DNA from 3 places in the Martinezella lusitana genome. Region 2 is predicted to be linked to each of the others. Evidence: predicted binding sites of a transcription regulator. Region 2 holds the regulator's gene; each other region holds the start of a gene.
What was found. Region 2 encodes LexA, which represses DNA repair genes until DNA is damaged. Its sites were predicted from a motif close to TGTTCNNNNTGTGTTCNG; they were not measured.

Region 1 (7,164 bases), 1.4 Mb from region 2:
CGACATCCGCTCCGAGGCTTTTGACCAGATCGACATTGGCGGTGCTCGTCGTCGTCGCCACAGTCGCGCCGATATGCTTGGCGAGCTGGATGGCGATCACCCCGACACCGCCCGAGCCGGCATGGATCAGAACCTTCTGGCCCTTCTTCAGCTTTGCTCGCTCGACAAGCGCCTGCCAGGCGGTCAGGGCGACGAGCGGCATCGATGCTGCCTCTTCCATCGTCAGGTTCTTCGGCTTTGCCGCCACATCGGCCTCGTTCATCGCGATGAACTCCGCGAAGGTGCCGATGCGGTCCTTGGCCGGACGCGCATAGACTTCGTCGCCCGGCTTGAAGCGCCGGACCTTGGGCCCAACCCGGACCACGACGCCCGCCACATCGTTGCCGAGGATCAGCGGCAGGCGGTATGGCAGGATAAGCTTGAACTCGCCGTCCCTGATCTTACCATCCAGCGGGTTTACACTGGTGGCATGGATCTGGACCAGGACGTCATTGTCCAGCAACTGCGGCTCGGGGACTTCGCCGAGGCGCAGGGCAGCACCTTTCGCGTAGCGATCGACAAGGAATGCCTTCATGATACTAACTCTTTTTCTAAGATTTCGGCGATAGCGGCTCAGGCCGGAAGCCCGTTGAATTTGCGAAGATTTTTGTCGACGAATGACTCGGGCAGAAAGCGGCGTATGAAGCGGATCTGGCCTGCGGCCTTTCCTGCAGTGTAGCGCCGTTTAGGCGATGCCGCATTGGCCGCCTTGACGACCATGTCAGCGACGATCTCGGGTGCATCCCCCGTCTCGACGATCTCACGCATCAGCTTCTCAGCATCGGTACGAACGGTATCATACACCGGAAGCGGCTGATCCGGTCGCGTGAGATTTTCCTCGAAGGAGGTGCGCGTAACGCCGGGTTCCACCAGCACAACGCGGATGCCCTGCGTTCGCACCTCGTGGTCGAGCGATTCCGAATAGCCCTCAATCGCGTGCTTGGTCGATGCATAAAGGGCGTTGAAGGGAGCTGGGATGAGCCCAAGAACGGAGCTCATGTTGATGATCCTGCCCTTTCGCTGGCGTCTCATGACGGGCAGCACGGCATTTGTCAGGCGCACGACGCCGAAGACGTTCACGTCGAACAGCACCTTTGCCTGTGCGGCGGAGGATTCCTCGGCACCGCCCAGCAGTCCGATCCCGGCATTGTTGACGAGAAGATCGATCCGTCCCGCGCGACTCACGACATCGTCGACCACATTCTGCACGGACCGATCATCGGTGACGTCGCAGACCAGCATGACCACACCATCCGAGGTGTCGGCCATCGGCTTGCGGCTGGTTCCGAATACCCGGTAGCCATTGCGCCGCAGCGCTCGTGCCGTCACCAGCCCAATGCCGGAGGAAGCGCCCGTGACCAGCGCAACACCGCGTTCTTTATTGCTCATTTGTCTCAGCTTTCATTTTGTCGTGGAACATCGATGAAAACTACGTTACTATCATTTCGAAACTAAGTCACTATCAAAAAGATACCAACATGCAGAATCTTTCGGAGAAGCCATGCCTGATCGCCCGCAGCCTGGCGCTGGTAGGGGATGCATGGAGCATGCTGATCCTGCGGGATGCCCATGCCGGGCTCACCCGTTTCGATGAGTTCCGCAAGAGCCTCAGCATCGCTCCGACGATCCTGACCCGGCGGCTTGCGGCACTGACGGAGGATGGGCTGCTGGAGAAGCGGCGCTACTTGGAGCGCCCGCCGCGCGATGAATACGTGCTGACCGAAGCAGGCCAAGACTTCCTACCGGTCTTGTTCGCGATCGGCGCCTGGGGGCGAAAACACCGCAACGCAGACGGTGTAACCCGTTTCCTCGATGCCGAGACTGGAACGGAGATCGATCCGATCACCATCGATCGTACGACGGGCGCTCCGATTGGAACGCGCCCGATTCGCATCGTCATGCCCGAGTGAATCGCATCCAGCCGAGGAGGAGCGGCTTTCAGGCTAATCAGCCGCCGTTTCATCCTTTAGATGCAGCGCGAAACCGGTGGCGGTGGCCTCGCCCAGTTCCGGGCGGAGTTGCATGCTCGGGATCAGATAGTCGCCGCCATTCTGTTGCCGATAGGCAATAGGACGCGTCGTCTCGAGTGCGCGCATCCTCGCGCGCAGGCCTTCGGCAACGGAGCCGAAGCCGGCTTCATCGAGACGATCGACACTGTAGGTCACGAAGGGCGGAAGCACGTCATAGCCGGGATAATAGAGAACCCCGTGATTGATCGGGAAGAGCAGGTCGTCGATTGGCCCATTGACCCCGCGCGGGGAGTAATGCGCCTCCCAACCACCGGCGGTGACGATCAGCATGGCGCGCTTGCCCGCCAGGGTTCCTTCCCCGTAGCGGTCTCCCCAGCGCCGATCGCTGTGTTCGCCGACACCATAGCCGAAGCCGTAGGCAAAGACCCGCTCGACCCAACCCTTCAGGATGGCCGGCATGGAGAACCACCAGAGAGGGAATTGCAGGATCAGGACATCCGCCCACAGGAGCTTCGCGATCTCGGCTTTGACATCGTCGGTCAGCGTGTCGGCGTCGAAGGCATTCTTGGACGCCACGACCGGTATAAGGCGTGCATCCGACGCCAGCGAGGGAAAGTCGGCGCGATCGATCTCGGATTTCCAGCCGTCGGCATAGAGGTCCGACACCCGCACCTCATGACCTTGGGCTTCCAGTTCCCGAACGGCAACGTCACGGAGCGCGCCGTTGAGCGAGCGCGGTTCGGGATGGGCGAAAACAAGAAGAACTTTCATTGGGCAGCGATCCTTGTGCGATGGAAGATTGACCCACAAGCTAGTCAACCTCCGAATGATCCGCTACATGTTGTGAATGCATAAGATTGTGCCGAAAAATGGATAAGTCTGATATCACGCTCGAGCGCATGCGAACCTTTGTCCGCGTGGCGGAACGCGGCAGCCTGTCCGCGGTGGCGCGCGAGCTCGCAATAGGCCAGTCGACGGTGACGCGGCATCTGCGGGAGCTCGAGGAGGCTGTGGGCGTGCCTCTGCTTTCACGCACCACCCGACGCGTCACGATGACGGATGAAGGCAGCCGCTACTATGCCGACAGCATCCAGATCCTGCGGCTGGTCGAACAGGCGGGCGACGAGGCACGGAGTACGCGCGGTGCGCCCGCCGGCACGATCCGCATATCCTGCACAGCTGCCTTCGGGGTGCTGCATGCAAGTCGGCTGATCTTCGCCTTCCAGGATCGCTATCCCGAAATCGGGGTCGATCTCAGCCTTACCGACGAGCGCGTCGACCTGGTAGAGGAAGGCGTCGACATCGCGCTTCGCCTCGGTCCGCTCACCGACAGTTCGATGAAGCTGCGAGCGCTTGGGCAGAGCCGGCGCCTGCTGGCCGCCGCACCCGCCTATCTGGCGGCGCGGGGGACACCGGCCGTTCCGCAGGATTTGTCCAGTCATGAGGGCATCCGGATGTCGAACATAGCGGGCAGCGATACGCTCGCCCTGGAAGGACCTGATGGCAAGCGCCATCTGGTGCCTTTCGATGGGCGGTTCCGGGTCGACCACGGGCTCGCGGTACGCGAGGCCCTCGTCGCGGGACGTGGCTTTGCCCCCACCCATCATTGGCTTGTCGATGATCTCCTGGCGACCGGGCGGCTTATGCCCATTCTGCCGGACTACGCGCTGCCGCCGGTTCCGCTCAGCATGCTGATCGTTCCCGAGCGCGCGGGAATTGCCCGGGTCCGGCTGCTGGTCGATTTCCTCGCGGAGCAGATCGCCAACATATCGGGCATCGAATAGATGCGGCCGAGGCTGATCTGCCCTGCCACATCGCTGTCCGTCCCTCGCCCTGCCTAAAACTCCAACGATTGCTGCACGGGCTTCGGCGGCGCGAGCTGGACGCCTTCCAGTTCCAGCATGCGGGCCTTGGCGGTCGAGCCGCCGGGGGCCGAGAAGCCACCGATCTTGCCGCCGGCGGCAAGTACGCGATGGCAGGGGATGATCAGCGCCACGGGGTTGCGCGCCATGGCCTGGCCGACATCGCGGGCGGCTTCCGGTCCCACACCGAGCTGCTTTGCGAGCGCGCCATAGGTCGTAGTGTGGCCCCATCCAATCTGTCGCGCCGCAGCATAGATCTGCTCGAAGAAGGCATCCTGCTCGCCGAGATCCAGCGTGACGCCGGAAAAGTCGATTTCCTCGCCCGCGAAATAGCGCTTCACGGCAGCGACCGCATCAATCACCTCCGGCGTCGGCGTACCCGGCCGAGCATCCGGCAGACGCCGCAACAGAAGACGCTCGGTCGAGCCAGCATCTTTCGTCGGCAACTGGAAGCGCGTGACGCCGATATCGTTCCAGGCGATGCCGCAGAAGCCGCCGGCGGTTTCGAAGATCAGATAGTATTGCCTTGTTTCACTCATGGCGGAATCTCCATGTTTCCACTTGGCATGAGAATCGTGTTTCCCATGGCCAAGTTCAACCCGATTCTTGCGCAGGGCGATTATTGCCAACACTTTGCCCGCCAAAGGGCGTCATCCCGATAGCCTCTGGCACACTCCCCTGCCCGGCGCAGAGCTTAACGTCCCATCTCGCCATTGTCGATCAATTTGTTCTCTATTCGTTCTTGAATTTGCAATGTACTGGCCATAGGGTATCTGGAAATTTACGGGAACAGGACAAGGCAAAGCCCGAGGGCTTTGAAGCAATCTCATGAAGAATAGCGGACAGCTTTCGTTCAATCTCGGCCGACCACGGAGTCGGCAATCCGAAACCGGTCCGGCGCATGTAGAAGCTCTTTATTTCGCAATCCTGCCCGATCCCGACACGGCTGCGCTAAGTTTCGAGCTAGCAAGCGACCTTCGAGCGCAGCATGGCTTTTCGGCCAAGCCGAGACGATCGGACCTGGCTCATATTACGCTTTATCCGATCGGCACCTATACCGGCCTGCCGGAAGAAGCGGCGTTCGCGGCGATGCAGGCGGCATCGACTATCCGCAAGCCATCCTTCCAGGTGATCTTCGATCGGGCGGTAAGCTTCGGGAACAACAACAATCGCCCGCTTGTTCTGTGGAACAAGGAGGGGAATGCCGAGCTGAAGACGCTCCATCGGGAGCTGAATGAAGCCATGCAGCTCACCGGATTTGCGAATGACGATGGAGTGAAATTCGAGCCGCATATGACCTTGTTATATAGGGGCCATCTCATTCCGGAGGTGATACTCGAAAAACCCGTCACCTGGACTGTCCGGGATTTTGTCCTGATCAACAGCCTGCAGGGCAAAGGCAAGCACGAACATCTTTGCTACTGGCCGCTACTGCGCTCAGCAGCATAGTCACGCATTCGGCTGGCTCACTCCATTCGCCGCCGCCGGCCCAACCGCGGCAACCGCGTCGTCGACGCTGAAACTGCAACGGCTGTCGATACCCGCCATGCCGGCGGTCATCATGAGATCGCGGACGCGATCATGGACGCGGGCGAATTGCAGGCGGATGCCGGCGACGCGCATGGCGCCATCGAGTTCCATCAGCGCATCGAGCGCGGTACTGTCGAGATCGGAACTCTCCTCAAGGCTGAGGATGACGTCACGAATCCCCGGCTCTCCCCTGCTACGGGACAGGATTTCGCCAAAGATGGTGTCGGCATTGCCGAAGAACAGCGGTTCACCGGGGCGCCAGATGGCGACGCCGGGCGTTTCCGATGCCTCCTGATGGCGGCTGAGGTCGACGAAATTGTGACTGCTCCCCAGCCGCCCGAGCCTGGCGATATAGGGCGAGGCCAGGCGATGCATCATCGCGGCCAGCGACAGTGCGATCGCCAGCAGCATGCCGTTGAGGACACCGAAAATCAGCACGCCGGCCGTGGCGCCGAGCGCGACGTAGAAATCGCGGCGGAGCCGCCGGAGGCGCAGGATCGGGCTCGGATCAAGCGCATGCGTCAGCGCCGCGATCACCACGGCGGCAAGCACCGGCTCCGGCAGCCGCGCCACCAGCGACCCGGCGCAAACGATCAGGATGGTAAGGCCGATGGCGGCAAAGACCGCCGTGGCGCGTGTCTTCGCGCCCGCCGCCTCGCTGGCGAAACCGGCGGAAAAACCGGCACCGACGGGCATGCCCTGAACGATGGCGCTGGCGATATTGGCAAAGCCGAGCGCGCCCAGTTCGCGATTGACCGCCAGCGTGTCGCCATAGCGCAGCGCCAAGGCCCGCATCGTCCCCCAGGATTCAGCAAAGAGGATGAGCACCAGCGGCACGGTGAACTGCACCAGCCGCGAATAGGCCGTCCAGCCGGCATCGGGCAGTGACGGCCATTGCGGCAGGACCTCGATCGTCCCGACAAGCTTGACGCCATAGCCGGCAAGGTCGAAGACGAAAGACGCGAGAATGCCGGCCGCCAGCACAAGGAAGGCGCCGGGAATGCCCGGCAGGCGCTTGAGCAGCAGCAGCGCGGCGAGTGCTACGACACCGACCGCGACGCTCACCGGATTCCATTGCGGGATCGCCGCAAACAGAGCGGCGGCATAGCTGAAGATATTGGAACCCTGCACGGAGACGCCAACGAGAATCGGCAGCTGATGCAGGATAATGGTGATCGCCAGTCCCAGCGCGAAGCCGCGCAGCACCGGGCGCGAGATGAAGCCAGTGATGCCGCCGAGGCGCAACGTGGCGGCGATGACGAAAAGGATACCGGCAAGGGCCACCGCAACGGTCGCAAGGCCGGCCTTGACCGTCGCGTCGCCCGGCACGATCGCCAGCGTGGCGGCCAGAATGGCGGCGGAAGACGATGTCGGCGAGACGATCGCGAAGCGGCTACGCCCGAAGATCGCGTAGACGAGACAGCCGGCGATACCGGCGAGAATTGCCCGATGCGGCGGCAGGCCGGCAATGCCGGCATAGGCGACGGCCTCCGGCAGCATCAGGCCGGCAACCGATATGCCCGCAATCACATCGGCTTTATTTATCGCGGGCCAGCCACTCAGCTTCGTCATCGATCACGGACCATGGAAACCGTCAATCCAACCATGTGTAGAGCTTCGCCAATAGGCTGCAACAGGAAAGTGGGCGGAACGAGCTACCGCCCTTACGCACTTTCGTCCGCGTCCCGAAGCGGGCAGCTTCTGCCGATCGTTTCGCTGACGAACTCCATCACCGCGCGGATCGCGGGTGAGCGGCGGAGATC
Region 2 (7,164 bases):
AGTGAGGCGTAACATAGGGAAGATTGTCCGCCACAGCAATGCTATAATTGCATGGCTCATATTCATCGCAAGCTATTGTTATAGCTGTGAAAAATTCAGTTAACTTGAATTCGGTTAATTGTGGCTATTTGTTGAAAATGACGATTTCATCAGCCTTGGAATAGGTTAGCTGATAGCGCGCGTACTGATCAAGCATATCCTTGTCCAGCGAGCCGTCGCTGAGCAGCGCCACGGCCTTTTCGAGGTGTTCGCGCTTGGCAACGAGATCGGCAAGCTCCTTGCCGCGATCGATGCGCCGCTGCTCGAAAACCTCGGTTGCCTTCAGGCCGTAGTCGCCATGAATACAGTGATAGCCGAAATAGCTGACGAAGGCGACCGTGATGGCGGGAAGAACGAAACGACCGAATCTTCTCTTCTTATGATATTTTGTCCACATACTCGCCCGCTCGAAACGCCCTACGGAGTATGATCCCGAACCTTTGGTCCGCGCAGCGAAAATGCGAAGCGGTTTCCGGATAAGATCATGCCAAATCAAACATCTATGACGACTCTAGCCGGTAGAGATTAACCATCCGTTGACTCTAACCTTCCCACAACGAAAAACCGCGCCCGAAGGCGCGGCTCAAGATATTGCAGGCATTAAAGGCAGACCGGATCAGCGCCCGGCCGAACCCTGAAATCAGCCGCGCAGGATGGAGCGGCCGGCATACTTTGCCTGCGGGCCGAGGCCTTCTTCGATGCGGATCAGCTGGTTGTACTTGGCAAGACGATCGGAGCGCGACAGCGAGCCGGTCTTGATCTGACCGCAGTTGGTGGCAACTGCGAGATCGGCGATGGTCGAGTCTTCGGTTTCGCCGGAACGGTGCGACATGACGGCCGTGTAGTTGGCCTTGTGCGCGGTTTCGACAGCGTCGAGCGTTTCCGTCAGCGTGCCGATCTGGTTGACCTTGACGAGGATCGAGTTGGCAACACCCATACGGATGCCGTCGCGCAGACGAGCCGAATTGGTGACGAACAGGTCGTCGCCGACAAGCTGCGTCTTTTTGCCGATCAGATCGGTCAGCGCCTTCCAGCCTTCCCAATCGTCTTCAGCCATGCCGTCTTCGATCGACGCGATCGGGTACTTGGCGGCGAGTTCGGCAAGGTACTCAGCCATGGCGCCCGGTTCCAGCGTGCGGCCTTCGCCTTCGAGAACGTACTTGCCATCCTTGAAGAATTCGGTCGAAGCGCAATCCAGGCCGAGATAGATATCTTCGCCCGGCTTGTAGCCGGCCTTTTCGATCGACTTCATGATGAAGTCGAGAGCAGCTGGCGCGCTGGAGAGGCCCGGCGCGAAGCCGCCTTCATCACCGACGTTGGTGTTATGCCCCTGCGACGCCAGTTCCTTTTTGAGAACATGGAAGACTTCCGCACCAATGCGCGCTGCGTCACGGAAGGTTTCTGCGCCGACCGGCAGGATCATGAACTCCTGGAAATCGATAGGATTGTCGGCATGAGCGCCGCCGTTGATGATGTTCATCATCGGAACCGGCAGCAGGCGAGCGTGAGCGCCGCCGACATAGCGGTAGAGCGGCAGGTTTGCAGCCTGGGCGGCAGCCTTGGCGACAGCGAGCGACACGCCGAGGATGGCGTTGGCGCCGAGACGGGCCTTGTTCGGCGTACCGTCAAGCTCGATCATGATGTCGTCGATCTGGATCTGATTTTCAGCGTCCATGCCGCCGATCGCGTCAAAGATCTCGGTATTGACGGCTTCGACGGCCTTTTCGACACCCTTGCCGTGATAGCGCTTGCCGCCGTCACGAAGCTCGACGGCTTCATGCGCGCCGGTCGATGCACCCGACGGAACCGCTGCGCGGCCCAAGCTGCCATCTTCGAGGTAGACATCGACTTCAACAGTCGGATTGCCACGGCTGTCGAGAATCTCGCGGGCGATAATGTCGGTGATTGCGGTCATGATTGCTTCCTGCTCGCTGGGTTATAAATCGATTGAAATCGTCTTAATCGAAGATGCGGAAATTACAATGCCGCTCCGCACCTCAATCAGGCGCTCCAACAGGCCGCGTATAGCAAGTTCATGTCAGCCTGTTGAATGCCGCTTATATCTCTCAGGCCTTGGCGATGGCGTCGAAGGCCAACAGCTTTTCCAGAAGCTGCGGCATGTCCTTCAGATAGACCATGTTCGGACCATCGGACGGTGCATTGTCCGGATCCTCATGTGTCTCGACGAAAACGCCGGCAACGCCGACGGCAACGGCGGCACGCGCCAGCGTTTCGACGAATCGGCGGTCACCGCCCGTCGAACCGCCCTGCCCGCCCGGCTGCTGCACGGAATGAGTGGCATCGAAGATCACCGGAGCGCCCATCGCCGCCATGATCGGCAGCGAGCGCATGTCGGAGACCAGCGTGTTATAGCCGAAGGAGGCACCACGCTCGCAGAGCATGATATTCGGGTTGCCGCTCTCGTTCAGCTTGGCAAGCACGTTCTTCATGTCCCAGGGCGCCAGAAACTGACCCTTCTTGACGTTGACGACGCGGCCGGTCTTGGCGGCAGCAACGAGAAGGTCGGTCTGGCGCGACAGGAAGGCCGGGATCTGCAGGATGTCTACCGTCTTGGCGACGATCGCGCACTGTTCTTCGGTGTGGATGTCGGACAGGACTGGAAAGCCATATTCCTTTTTTAGATCGGCAAAGACTTCCATGGCCTTGTCCAGGCCGATGCCGCGCTTGCCGGAGAGCGAGGTGCGGTTCGCCTTGTCATAGGACGACTTGTAGACAAGGCCGATGCCGAGCTTGCCGCAGAGTTCCTTCAGCACACCGGCAACCATGAAGGCATGATCGCGGCTTTCCATCTGGCAGGGGCCGGCAATCAGCGACAGCTTGGCGGTATTGGAAAACAGAACCTTGGATGCGCCCTCGCCGACGATCACTTCGGAATTCGTGCTCATGCTATCTCCTCGAAGGCAAACAACGCGCCCTGTCCGGGGGCGGGCTTTGCCAGAATACGATTGTTCTTACGCGTGTATGTGACGCCGTTAGCAGCCAAATGCGACGATGTCACGGAAAGATCGTGTGTCTTGAAGAGGATTGCGCGCGCGCGAAGGCCGGGATCGCCCGCCGGCACAGGAAAATCGTAAAAGGCTTCCATGCCTTCCGGGGTCAGAACCTCGATCCGGGCATTCGCCGTCTCGATCGTCAGCCCAAAGGAATGCTCCGATATCTTCGGTCCACCTGCAACCTGTTCGAAGAAACCCCGGAATGCCGCCGGCTTCGGCGTCGACAGGGCGACCTGTGCAATGCCAGTCACGCCGTTGGCATGCCGTTCCAGGGCGCTGCGATCGGCCGGTATGGGATTGATCCGCTGCGCGCAGAAAGCGTAGAAATCCGGCGACCGCAGATCGGCCGCGAAAGCGAGACGGAAGCCGGCGATCGTTTCCGAGCCGTCCAGCATGCGCATCGGCCGTTCGAAATCCAGCATGCTCCCGGCCGACATGGCGTTCGCCTGGAAGCGCTTATCATCGACGGCCGCATCCTCAGTGCCGAAAACCACGGCCGAAAAACCTTCCTCACTGACGCGAAAACGGTAGGCCTGATCGCGAGCGACAAAAACATTGCCCTCCTCGATACTCGCTTCATATTGCTCATGCGACGCAACGCCCAGAGGCTCCAGATAGGTCTTGTCGGAAAAGAACACGCAGGCATTCTCGGTGCCGAAAGGATGGCGGGCATCAGCGGCAACGGTAAAGCCGAGCTTGCCAAGCCGCTCCCGCGCCATGGCGATATTGACCGTTGGCAAAACGAGATGATCCAGCGGATGCAGCGATAAGGCCATGGCTTCCTCCTTCATGTATGCCGCAGGTTTGCGCCCTTCCGCGGTTCAATTCAAGATGAAAGCGCGGCGTCTAAAAACCAGGCGGATCGCAAAAAGAAGGCTTATTGTCGAATAGTTTGCGACTGCGCGGAAGCCGCAAGTCCTCCGGGTTTCAGTAGTCATGCAACGATAGCCGGCTCCCATTCCCGCAGAATCGACCATGGCCGACTTCCATATATGTTTCCATTGACTAGCGCCGGAATACTCCACGGTTCCGCCTACGGGGGACCTGTTATGTTCTGCTTTATTTAACACGCCCACAAAACATTCATCGAAAATTAGGGACTTGCGGAACACATATGGAACATATAGTGTTCGTTCTGGATTTGTTTCACGATACCTTCACGATTCTGGGGTTCAAATACGATGTTGACACGCAAGCAGCAGGAACTGCTTCTCTTCATTCACGAACGGATGAAGGAGTCCGGTATTCCACCTTCTTTCGATGAAATGAAAGATGCGCTGGATCTTGCGTCCAAGTCCGGCATTCACCGTTTGATCACGGCTCTGGAAGAGCGCGGCTTCATCCGCCGCCTGCCGAATCGGGCTCGAGCGCTGGAGGTCATCAAGCTACCGGAAGCCTATAGTCCGAGCCTGCAGCCGCGCCGCGTTTTCTCGCCGAGCGTCATCGAGGGCAGCCTGGGCAAGCCCCAGCCGGTACAGCCGCCCGCCCCTGCGAAGCCGGCGAACGACGAGAACAATAGCGCCGTATCCGTGCCGGTCATGGGCCGCATTGCTGCCGGTGTTCCGATCTCGGCGATCCAGAACAACACTCACGATATCAGCGTCCCCGCAGACATGCTTGGCTCTGGCGAGCATTATGCGCTCGAGGTCAAGGGCGACTCGATGATCGATGCCGGCATCTTCGATGGCGACACTGTCATCATCCGCAACAGCACGACCGCCAATCCCGGCGATATCGTCGTCGCCTTGGTCGACGATGAAGAGGCGACATTGAAGCGCTTCCGCCGCAAGGGTGCCTCAATAGCGCTCGAGGCGGCCAATCCCGCCTATGAGACCCGTATTTTCGGGCCGGATCGCGTCAAGGTGCAAGGCAAGCTCGTCGGCCTTATCCGTCGTTATCACTAGCTGGTGACGCGGGCACAATCGGCGCTCCGAATGTGCCCGTTCGCCAATCATAGCCGCGATGCAGATTCCATGGCCGCGCTAGAGTTTCAAATGCGGTCGTGGCGATCGGCTTGTTGGCACTAAGATCCATTTCGATGGACCCGGTTCGCTGTAACGTAGCCCCTGTAAACAGCATTGCACCCGAGCGGCAACGATCGAGTCGCAGACGGATAGGGGTGACGACGATATTGGCGGTGTCACAGGCCGGGGCGAGATAGGCCGCATCCTCGATTGTGACGAGCATCTCGCCATTGCTGAGCACCGCCACGCACCATGCCCGTTTCTGGCAGGCAAAGCCACCCTCCCCCGCTTTATCCAATGCCGCATCCATCGCCTTGCGGACAGCGTTCTGCTCATCGGCAGTCAGGCGGCGGTTCCTGTCCGATTTGCTGATCTTGGGGAGTTGGCTGTCGGGTGGAAGCATTGTCGGCGGCCGGTGATCGGTCATGGCCAGTGCCCTTTGCCACTGCTCGAAGATGAAGTCAGGCGGCTTTTCGCGATTGCTCGTCAAAGCATCGTCCCGCCGCAAGGCTACCAAGGTGCCATCCTCGGAAATCATCAAGTCAGGCTTTCGGACATCCGGAACAAGTGCGGCGACAACAACCGAGCCAATCATCAGCAACACGCCCGTATGCCGTAGCCAAGTCTTCAGCAAAGTCATCAATACGAAGCCGGCAATGAATGTCGGGAACAGCCAGACCGGCATTCGGCCGAACGGAATATTGCCACCCCAGGCAGCAACAGTCTTGGCGATGATGATAACGAGGTCCAGCCCCTCGCCGGTGATCTGCCAGAACCATCCATCGAGACCGAACGGCATCAGCAGCATCGCGGCCATTCCGAACGGCATGACGATAAAGGAAACGATCGGCATGGCAGCCAGGTTGGCAGCGAGACCATAGGTCGACAACCGGTGGAAATGCTCGATCGAAAAGATCGCCGTCGACGCGCCACCGAGAAAGGAGGTCGACAATATGCCGCCGAAGAAACGCGAGACGAAAAGCAGCGGGCGCATGACCCGAAACCGGGAAAAAATGCTTTCCCGATGCCGCCGCCGCGTCCAGAGCGAATAGCCGGATACCAATGCCAGTGTTGCGGCATAGGACATCTGGAAACTCGGTCCCAACGCCTGCGACGGCGACAGGACGAGGATAACGATCGCCGACAGGGCAACGTTGCGCAGGCTGAGAGATGGCCGATCGAAAAGAACGGCGACCAGCATGATCGCCATCATGATGAAAGCGCGCTCCGCCGAAACACCGAAACCGGAAATCAGGTAGTAGGCGGTCACCGTTATCAGCGCGCCAATGGCAGCGATCTTCTTCGTTGGCCAGGCCTGTGCGACTCCAAACAACAGGCTGAGGGCATAACGCAAGCCGACATAAAAGATACCGGCCGAGAGCGCCATGTTCAGGCCGGAAATGGCGATGATATGCGTAAGGCCCGCCGTCCGCAGCGCTTCGGTCGTATCGTCAGAAATCGCGCGTCTCTCATCGGTGACAAGCGCTGCCGCAAAGGCCCCGGTATCGCCGGGCAGTGTCTTCCTGATCCTGTCGCCGATGCTGTTGCGCAAACCCGCGAGCCAGATATCCGCTCTGTCGAGAATTGTTCCGTTGTCGATATCACCGGAAGGTGAGATGAGTGTCGGCGCTCCAAAGGCAAAGCCGTTCGCGCCGATCCCATTGAAATATGCGCTGAAGGCAAAATCGTTAAGACCCGGCAAGGCAGGCCCCGCCGCCGGCGTCAGCCGTACCCTGCCCTGCATGCGATCGCCGAGTTGGAAGGGCTGGGGCTGTTTGCGCACGAAAATGGTGACCCGTTCCGGGGCCCTGCGGATGGTCGGCTTCTCCGTTGCTTCGAGTGCGACGACATAGCGCCAGCGTCCGTTATCATCCGACTCACGCCGCTCGATCCGCCCGGTGATCGTGGTCGTCACCGCTGAGTCGAGCATCACGGTCGAAGCGCGCCAGGCTTCACATTGAGCCAACGCCATGCCGGAGCATGTCAGCATTCCAGCCAAGAGGAAGTGCCGCAGCCCAGGCTCCGCATGCTGCTTCAGAAAGAAAGCACCCGCGAAAATCAAAAGGGCCGCGAAGACGGCCTGGGGTGGCGGATCGACACCGGCCTTGAACCAAAAAATCGCGCCAAGGCCGATATAGACCGGCACA
Region 3 (7,164 bases), 810 kb from region 2:
CGGGCGAGCTCTTCCATGATCTTTTCGGCATTAGCACGCGCTGCCTTGGCGCGCTCCTCGGCTTCGCGCGCCGCCTGGCGCTGCTGCATGATGGTCTGTTCGCGGCTCTGCGCCTTCGCTTCGGTCATGTGCGCCACCTGATCGTAACGGCTGCGCTTCTGCGGATCCTTCAGCGTTTCGTAGGCGCGGCCGATTTCGGCAAAGCGTTCCGTTGCGGTGGGATCGCCGATATTATGGTCGGGATGGACCACCTTTGCCAGGTTGCGCCACGCCGACTTGATTTCGTCTGCCCCTGCATCTCTCTTTACGCCAAGTAGCTTGTACGGATCGCGCATCATCTCAACCACCGATTTGGACGGCGCCAAGCCTCGTTGGGGCGCCCAAAAGGAAATAATAGAATGGACCGCGCTCCCCTCCCGTGTCCCCAGGTGTCAGGGAAGGTCGACGCGCATGTGGTGTGATCCTGCGGGAACAGTTGCTAATCAGTTGTTACGCCGGGCGCGGGCTGCTCGGGCGATTTGCCATAATGGTTAGCCGTTCGCTAAGACACGAGGCGGGACAGCGAGAAGGTCCCCGCCAAGGCCGTAAGACAGCACGCGGTTCCACCGCCCGCCTGTCCCGGCGGGGTCGTTTGATGGGCATGAATGAGGAGAGGGCGGGTGGTCAGCCGGCCTGCTGGAAGCTCAGCAATTGCCATTCGCCTTGCCCGAGGAGGCAGGTCCTGCCGGAGAAGTTCGCGATACCCTGATAGGAGTGCCGGGTGGTGCGGAACTGGCGGCAGACTTGCCCCGAGGCGGCATTTTCGACGATCGTGTCGATGACGCCGGCGCTGCCCGTCGAGGCATTCGCCCACGGCACGGGTTGTCCATTAAGCCTGTGGAGATCCGCCGAGGTCACGGCATTGCGCACGGTGGTCTCGTCGGAAATGCTATCGGTGGTAACGGGTGCTGTCGGTACCGTACCTGTGGACACGCTTCGGTCCACCTTCGCAGAACTCAGGATATCCATGCCGCCGCTGACACAGCCGCCAAGGGAGAAAAGGGAGAGAATGGCAATCGCCATCGCCGCGCCTTTTACAAGCTTGCGCTTTGTATGAACCGTCGACTTTGTTATGACTTCCACCCGAGTATCTTGGCCAGCGTCAGGGACTGGCGATTTTTAGGAATTGCGGAGCATTTGAGCTAATATGTCGGAAAACGAGTTAACAAGCGGTGACTTCACCGAACAGAATGAACCCTTCGCACTTTTCGCCACTTGGCTGCGCGAAGCAGAAACCACTGAGCCGAATGATCCGAATGCGGTTGCCTTGGCAACGGTTGATAAGGATGGATTGCCAAACGTCCGCATGGTCCTTCTGAAAGGTTTCGATAGTCAGGGATTCGTATTCTATACAAATTTCGAGAGCCAGAAAGGCCAAGAAATTCTTTCCCAGAAGAAAGCGGCCATGTGTTTCCACTGGAAGTCGCTGCGACGGCAGGTGCGCTTGCGTGGTCTGGTTGAAGTGGTGAGCGACAGGGAAGCCGACGAATATTACAAGACGAGGGCTCGCGGCAGCCGTATCGGCGCCTGGGCTTCCAAGCAATCGCGCCCACTCGAGGGCCGTTTCGCGCTGGAAAAGGCGGTTGCCGAATATACCGCGCGCTATGCCATCGGCGACATTCCACGCCCGCCTCATTGGTCCGGTTTTCGTATTCGGCCGCTGTCGATCGAGTTCTGGCACGATCGTCCATTCCGTCTGCACGACCGCGTCGAATTCCGTCGCGAAGTGCCGGAAGGTGCCTGGGAAAAGGTCCGGATGTATCCCTGACTGATTATGCCGGCGCCCGGCGTCCCACGACTGCGCCGCGCGTCCAATCGGACGCGCTAAGGTCGCAGTAACATTTTGAATTGGCGCATGGGGATGCCCGAGGCGAGCGCTGAGGCATAACGCGCCTTCTGATAATGGCCGTTCAACGACAGCCGGGGAAGGAGGGTGGTGGCAGCATTTGCGGCCGCGATCGTTCCGGGCCGGGTCGTGACGCCGATGGCAAAACCGAGTTCCGCCGCTAGCCGGGCTTCACGCGATGAGGCCGCATCGGCCGTGCCGTAGGGATAGGCGATCGCTGCCGGCCGCCGGCCGGTGATCCCGGCAATATAATCCGCCGACAGCGCCATTTCCGCCGCGGCTTCCGCCTCCGGCAGCCGGGCAAGTGCCCGATGGCTGACCGTATGGGCGCCGAGCGAGGCGAGGGGATGGGCGACTAGCTGCTTCAGTTCCGTCCGGTCCATGATCGAGGCGCACACGAGATCGAGCGGCTCCAGGTCGTTCTTGCGTGCAAGCTCATCGACCCGGCCGACGGCCTCCCTCTCGTCGCGGCCATGAACATAGGTCGCGAACCGCGCGAATACGGCCTGTCGCTGGCCGGCCCTGTCAAGATCGAAGCTTTCCGTCCCCGCCCCGAAATCGAACGTCAGGTGGTCCAGCCGGTCAAGCAGGTCGGCCAGCGTTTCCCACCATATGCTATGTGTCCGCTCTGACAGGCCCTGGGCGACGAAGACCGTAAAGGGGGCATTGTGGCGAGCAAAGACCGGCAGCGCATGGTCGAGATTGTCCCGACTGCCGTCATCCAGGGTGAAGGCCGCGAAGGGCTGCCTGTCGCCTTTGCTTGCCATCCGCTCCGGCAGCGCATCAAGCGCGATGAAATCGTAGCCATCCCGTTTCAGCCGGGTCAGCGCGCGGTCGAGGAATTCTGGCGAAATTTCCAGATGGGCATTCGGCGCGAAGCGGCGGGGCTGCGGCGGACGGACATGGTGCAGGGTAAAGATGGCACCGAGGCCGGCAGCATCGCGCATCAGCCCGAGGTTCTTCAGAATTATGGCAGTTTCCAGCCCGCCGGAGATTGCGGCGCGCTTGAGACAGTCTCTGATGCCTTGCTGCATGGGGATTGACCCGGTTGACGAAGACCCATGCTGTACTGGAGCGCCGTTAATCCTTGCTGAATCTGCGCCATATTTTCAATATGTTAACCGTTATTTTACCAGCAAAGGCAAAATTGGGAATCTCTTGAGGGTGTTGCCTCAATATCGCACCGAATATCAGGCTTCTGTCGCAAAAGCGCACAACAGGTTGACGCGGTGTATTGGCATTTGTTTCGTTTGGGGACGAATATGAAAAAATATCTGATGGCCCTCTCTGCGGCCGTCGTGCTGTTGGCAGCGCCCGTGGTGAGCTTTGCGGGCAGTGCCTATTTCATCATGGACGCGAAGACCGGCGCGGTGCTGGCTTCGAGCAATGCCGATGATCTCAATCATCCGGCGTCGCTGACCAAGATGATGACGCTCTACATGACGTTCGAGGCGCTTCATCGCGGCAAGTTCAGCTGGAACAGCAAGATACCGGTATCGCGCAACGCCGCCGGCAAGAGCCCGACCAAGCTCGGCCTGAAGGCAGGCAGCACCGTAACCGTGCGTGAAGCCGTCGACGGCATGATCATCAAGTCTGCCAACGATGCCGCCACAGCCATGGGCGAAGCGCTCGGTGGCAGCGAAAGCGGCTTTGCCCGCATGATGACGCAGAAAGCGCGCGAACTCGGCATGCGCCGCACCGTGTTCACCAATCCGTCGGGCCTGCCGAGCATGGCGCAGATAACCACTGCGCGCGATATGTCGACGCTCGCCGTAGCGCTGATCAACAACTATCCCCAGGAATACCGGCTGTTCTCGCAGACAGGCTTCAACTATCGCGGCAACAGCATTCGCGGTCATAATAACCTGATGTATCGCTACGAGGGCATGGACGGCATCAAGACCGGCTATACCAATGCTTCCGGCTTCAACCTTGTCAGCGCCGTGCGCCAGGGCAATCGCCGCGTCATCGGCGTCGTCATGGGTGGCGCAACCGCCCGCGGCCGCGACGCGTTGATGGCTTCGCTTCTTGATCGCTACGTGCCAAAGGCCAACCCCGTGGCGACCTCACGCCTGGTTGCAAGCATCGGTGGCGGCAAGGTCAAGCAGGTCGAGGTGGCTTCGGCATCGGATGACGTCGCCGTTGACATCGATACGCAGACGACAGCGACAACGCGTAAGCGCGCCGAGTTCAACCCAGCTCAGGCACCGACCCCGCTCGCCTTCGCGGCTGTCCCGAACGTGACCGTGCCGATGGACCGCCCGGTGGCGATGGATGAAATCATGAATGCCGGCAAGCCGGCGACCGGCCGCTGGCAGGTGCAGATCGCCGCAACCCCGACAGCGCAGGCAGCCAAGGATCTGCTCTCCGCAGCCCAGTCGAAGGCCGGCAATGCACTCGCCAATGCCTCGCCCTATACGGAAGCCGTCGGCAAGGGCAGCAGCACCGTCTACCGCGCCCGCTTCGTCGGCTTCGATAGCCGCGACGACGCGAACTCTGCCTGTGCCGCGCTGAAGCGGAACGATTTCAACTGCCTGCTTCTGCCGCACAAGGGCTGATCGAAAGTCAAAATCTGGATCTATCGAGACGGCGGGGCGCAAGCTCCGCCGTCTCGACATTTACGGCAGAATCGCTCATTGATGCCCTGAACATAAAGGGAACAATATCGATGCTCGCCAGTCTGATCCAGCAATTCGAGAAAGCTTCTGTTACCTACGCCACTGCCAATGGTGTGGAACGCGACGACGATTGGTTCGTGCTCAAGCTGCAGGAAGAGATGGGGGAATTGACCCAGATCTGGAACAAGACGACAGGTCGTGGCAGGCGCAAGGGCATGACGGACGAGGAACTGGCGACCGCGCTGGCAGACGAGACGGCCGACGTGCTCGGCCATATCCTGCTCTTCGCCCACCGCAACGGCCTGGACCTCGCCGCCGCTGTGGAACGGAAATGGCGTTTCCGGCCGGAGGTGGGATGAAGCAGGAAATAGGCCTTACGTCTTCGTCCCGCCGACCGTGACCTGATCCATCCTCAGATGCGGCTGGCCGACGCCGACGGGGACCCATTGGCCCGCCTTGCCGCAATTGCCGATGCCGGTGTCGAGTTTCATGTCGTTGCCGATCATCGAGACGCGCTTCATGGCATCGGGGCCGTTGCCGATCAGCATGGCGCCCTTGATCGGTGCGCCGATCTTGCCGTTTTCGATCAGATAGGCCTCGGTGCAGCCGAAGACGAACTTGCCGGAGGTGATATCCACCTGGCCGCCGCCGAAGGAAACGGCGTAGACGCCCTTTTTCACCGAGGCGATGATTTCTTCCGGCGTCTTGTCGCCGCCAAGCATGTAGGTATTGGTCATGCGTGGCATCGGCGTATGGGCATAGCCCTGACGACGGCCGTTGCCGGTGGCCTTCATGCCCATCAGGCGGGCATTCTGCCGGTCCTGCATGTAGCCGACCAGCTTGCCGTTCTCGATCAGGACATTATAGGCCGAAGGCGTGCCTTCGTCGTCGACCGTGATCGAACCGCGGCGGTTTTCGATCGTGCCGTCGTCGACGACGGTGACACCGGGCGATGCAACCATCTGGCCCAAAAGTCCGGCAAAGGCCGAAGTCTTCTTGCGGTTGAAATCGCCTTCCAGCCCGTGGCCGACGGCTTCATGCAGCATCACGCCTGGCCAACCGGAGCCGAGAACGACATCCATCGTGCCGGCCGGCGCATCGATCGCTTCGAGATTGACGAGTGCCTGGCGGAGAGCCTCGTCGGCGCCGCGCTGCCAGTTCTCTTGGGTGGCGAAATCGCCGAAGCCGAGGCGGCCGCCGGTGCCGAAGGAACCGGATTCCTGCTTGTCGCCGTCGCCGACCATGACGGAGATGTTGATGCGGGTCATCGGCCTGATGTCACGGACGCGATGGCCGTCGGCGCGAAGAATATCGACGACTTGCCAGCTCGCGGCGACGGAGGCCGTCACCTGGCGAACCTTGCCGTCCTTGTCGCGCAGATAGCTGTCGATCTGCTGCAGGAGCTTCGCCTTGTCCTCGAAGCTCGGCGCTCCGATCGGATTCTCGTCGCTGTAGAGCACTTTGTTGGTGCGCTGGGGTGCGGCTGCATAGGAGCCGGCATAGCCAGAGGTGACCGCGCGTACAGCATCGGCGGCGCGCTTCAGCGCCGCTTCCGAAAGGTCGCCCGCATGGGCGTAACCGACCGCCTCGCCAGCGACGGCGCGCAGGCCAAAGCCCTGTTCGGTGTTGAAGCTGCCGCCCTTCATCCGTCCGTTGTCGAAGGTCAGCGATTCCGCCTGGACATGCTCGACGAAAAGCTCGCCATCGTCGGCGCCGGCAAGCGCCTCGGCAACAATGGCGCGCAGCTTGGTTTCGTCGGCATCGAAGAGGGTAAGGAGATCGGTATTCATGGGTCAGGTGCTCCGTTCAGAGCCGATGTAGGCGTCGCATGGCGAGAGAGCAAGCCCTGCCGGGTTACGGAAGCGCGTCGTAGCCGTCAGCGAAGCCCTTGAGATCGACTGGAATGCCAATGCCTTCCTCGGGCGACTGGAAGACGATGAAGGTGGCGGTCGCCCCACTGCGCAGCGTCTTCAAGAGCTCGTCCTCAAGCACCACTTCGGCATAGCAGCCGTCCGTGAAGCAGCGCACGAAATAGGCGCGGCCGATATCCTTGCCGTCGATGTTGAGGCCGAGGCCGTTCGGCAGCAATACGCCGAGAGGAGCGAGCACGCGCAGGATCTTCGATTTGCGGTCGGCGGTCTTCAACACGACGACCGAGAGGCCGACTTCCGGCCGGTCTTCGGCGATGACATTCTGCATCAGCGCACATTGCTCGGTGGCGGCGCCCGCCGGCTTGTCGCAGACCACGGACCAAGCGCCATGGCTCGAGCGCACCGTGCCCGGCGGTTGTGGAACCTGGGTGGTGGGGACCTGCTGGGTATGTGTCGGTTGCTGCTGAGCCTGCTGCGGTTGCAACTGTTGGGCCTGCGGCGCCGGCTGTGCCTGCTGCGCTGAAACGGGCACGGCAACCGCGACAGCGATGCTGGCGGTGGCAAACCAAAGCCGCGCGAGGGAACGAAAACCCATGGAAACCTCTAGATTCGAATCAGTGCCGCTATTGTTGAAGCCCAGCCTGGCAAATGAAAAGCCCCGCCTGCTGAATTCCAACCGAGTGCGGCGGAAATACGACCTCTATCCTATTTTGTCCCGGCAACGCGATGGACCATCATGCAATTTTTCGTATGATGATGAAATGCTTGGCATGTTTAGTGAGCCCGGGGG

Region 1: HB780_RS27430 (2'-5' RNA ligase family protein) is a predicted target of LexA. The motif match lies at 4,598-4,615, and genes of this name have one in related genera.
Region 3: HB780_RS30155 (nucleoside triphosphate pyrophosphohydrolase family protein) is a predicted target of LexA. The motif match lies at 4,530-4,547, and genes of this name have one in related genera.

The regions. Positions count from the first base shown of each region.
Region 1 is NZ_CP050308.1:2,852,189-2,859,352, reverse strand. Features, by position in the region: gene HB780_RS27460 (NADP-dependent oxidoreductase) at 1-574, opposite strand, end outside; gene HB780_RS27455 (oxidoreductase) at 613-1,428, opposite strand; gene HB780_RS27450 (winged helix-turn-helix transcriptional regulator) at 1,518-1,949, shown strand; gene HB780_RS27445 (NAD(P)H-dependent oxidoreductase) at 1,983-2,780, opposite strand; gene HB780_RS27440 (LysR family transcriptional regulator) at 2,879-3,793, shown strand; gene HB780_RS27435 (methylated-DNA--[protein]-cysteine S-methyltransferase) at 3,847-4,410, opposite strand; gene HB780_RS27430 (2'-5' RNA ligase family protein) at 4,700-5,320, shown strand; gene HB780_RS27425 (SulP family inorganic anion transporter) at 5,321-6,973, opposite strand; gene HB780_RS27420 (LysR family transcriptional regulator) at 7,066-7,164, opposite strand, start outside.
Region 2 is NZ_CP050308.1:295,973-303,136, reverse strand. Features, by position in the region: gene HB780_RS15280 (FtsB family cell division protein) at 125-436, opposite strand; gene eno (phosphopyruvate hydratase) at 680-1,954, opposite strand; gene kdsA (3-deoxy-8-phosphooctulonate synthase) at 2,106-2,945, opposite strand; gene HB780_RS15265 (VOC family protein) at 2,942-3,829, opposite strand; gene lexA (transcriptional repressor LexA) at 4,235-4,957, shown strand; gene HB780_RS15255 (ComEC/Rec2 family competence protein) at 4,938-7,164, opposite strand, start outside.
Region 3 is NZ_CP050308.1:3,403,003-3,410,166, forward strand. Features, by position in the region: gene HB780_RS30130 (DnaJ C-terminal domain-containing protein) at 1-335, opposite strand, end outside; gene HB780_RS30135 (RT0821/Lpp0805 family surface protein) at 664-1,122, opposite strand; gene pdxH (pyridoxamine 5'-phosphate oxidase) at 1,187-1,807, shown strand; gene HB780_RS30145 (polysaccharide deacetylase family protein) at 1,864-2,919, opposite strand; gene HB780_RS30150 (D-alanyl-D-alanine carboxypeptidase) at 3,148-4,443, shown strand; gene HB780_RS30155 (nucleoside triphosphate pyrophosphohydrolase family protein) at 4,554-4,862, shown strand; gene tldD (metalloprotease TldD) at 4,878-6,293, opposite strand; gene HB780_RS30165 (invasion associated locus B family protein) at 6,358-6,969, opposite strand.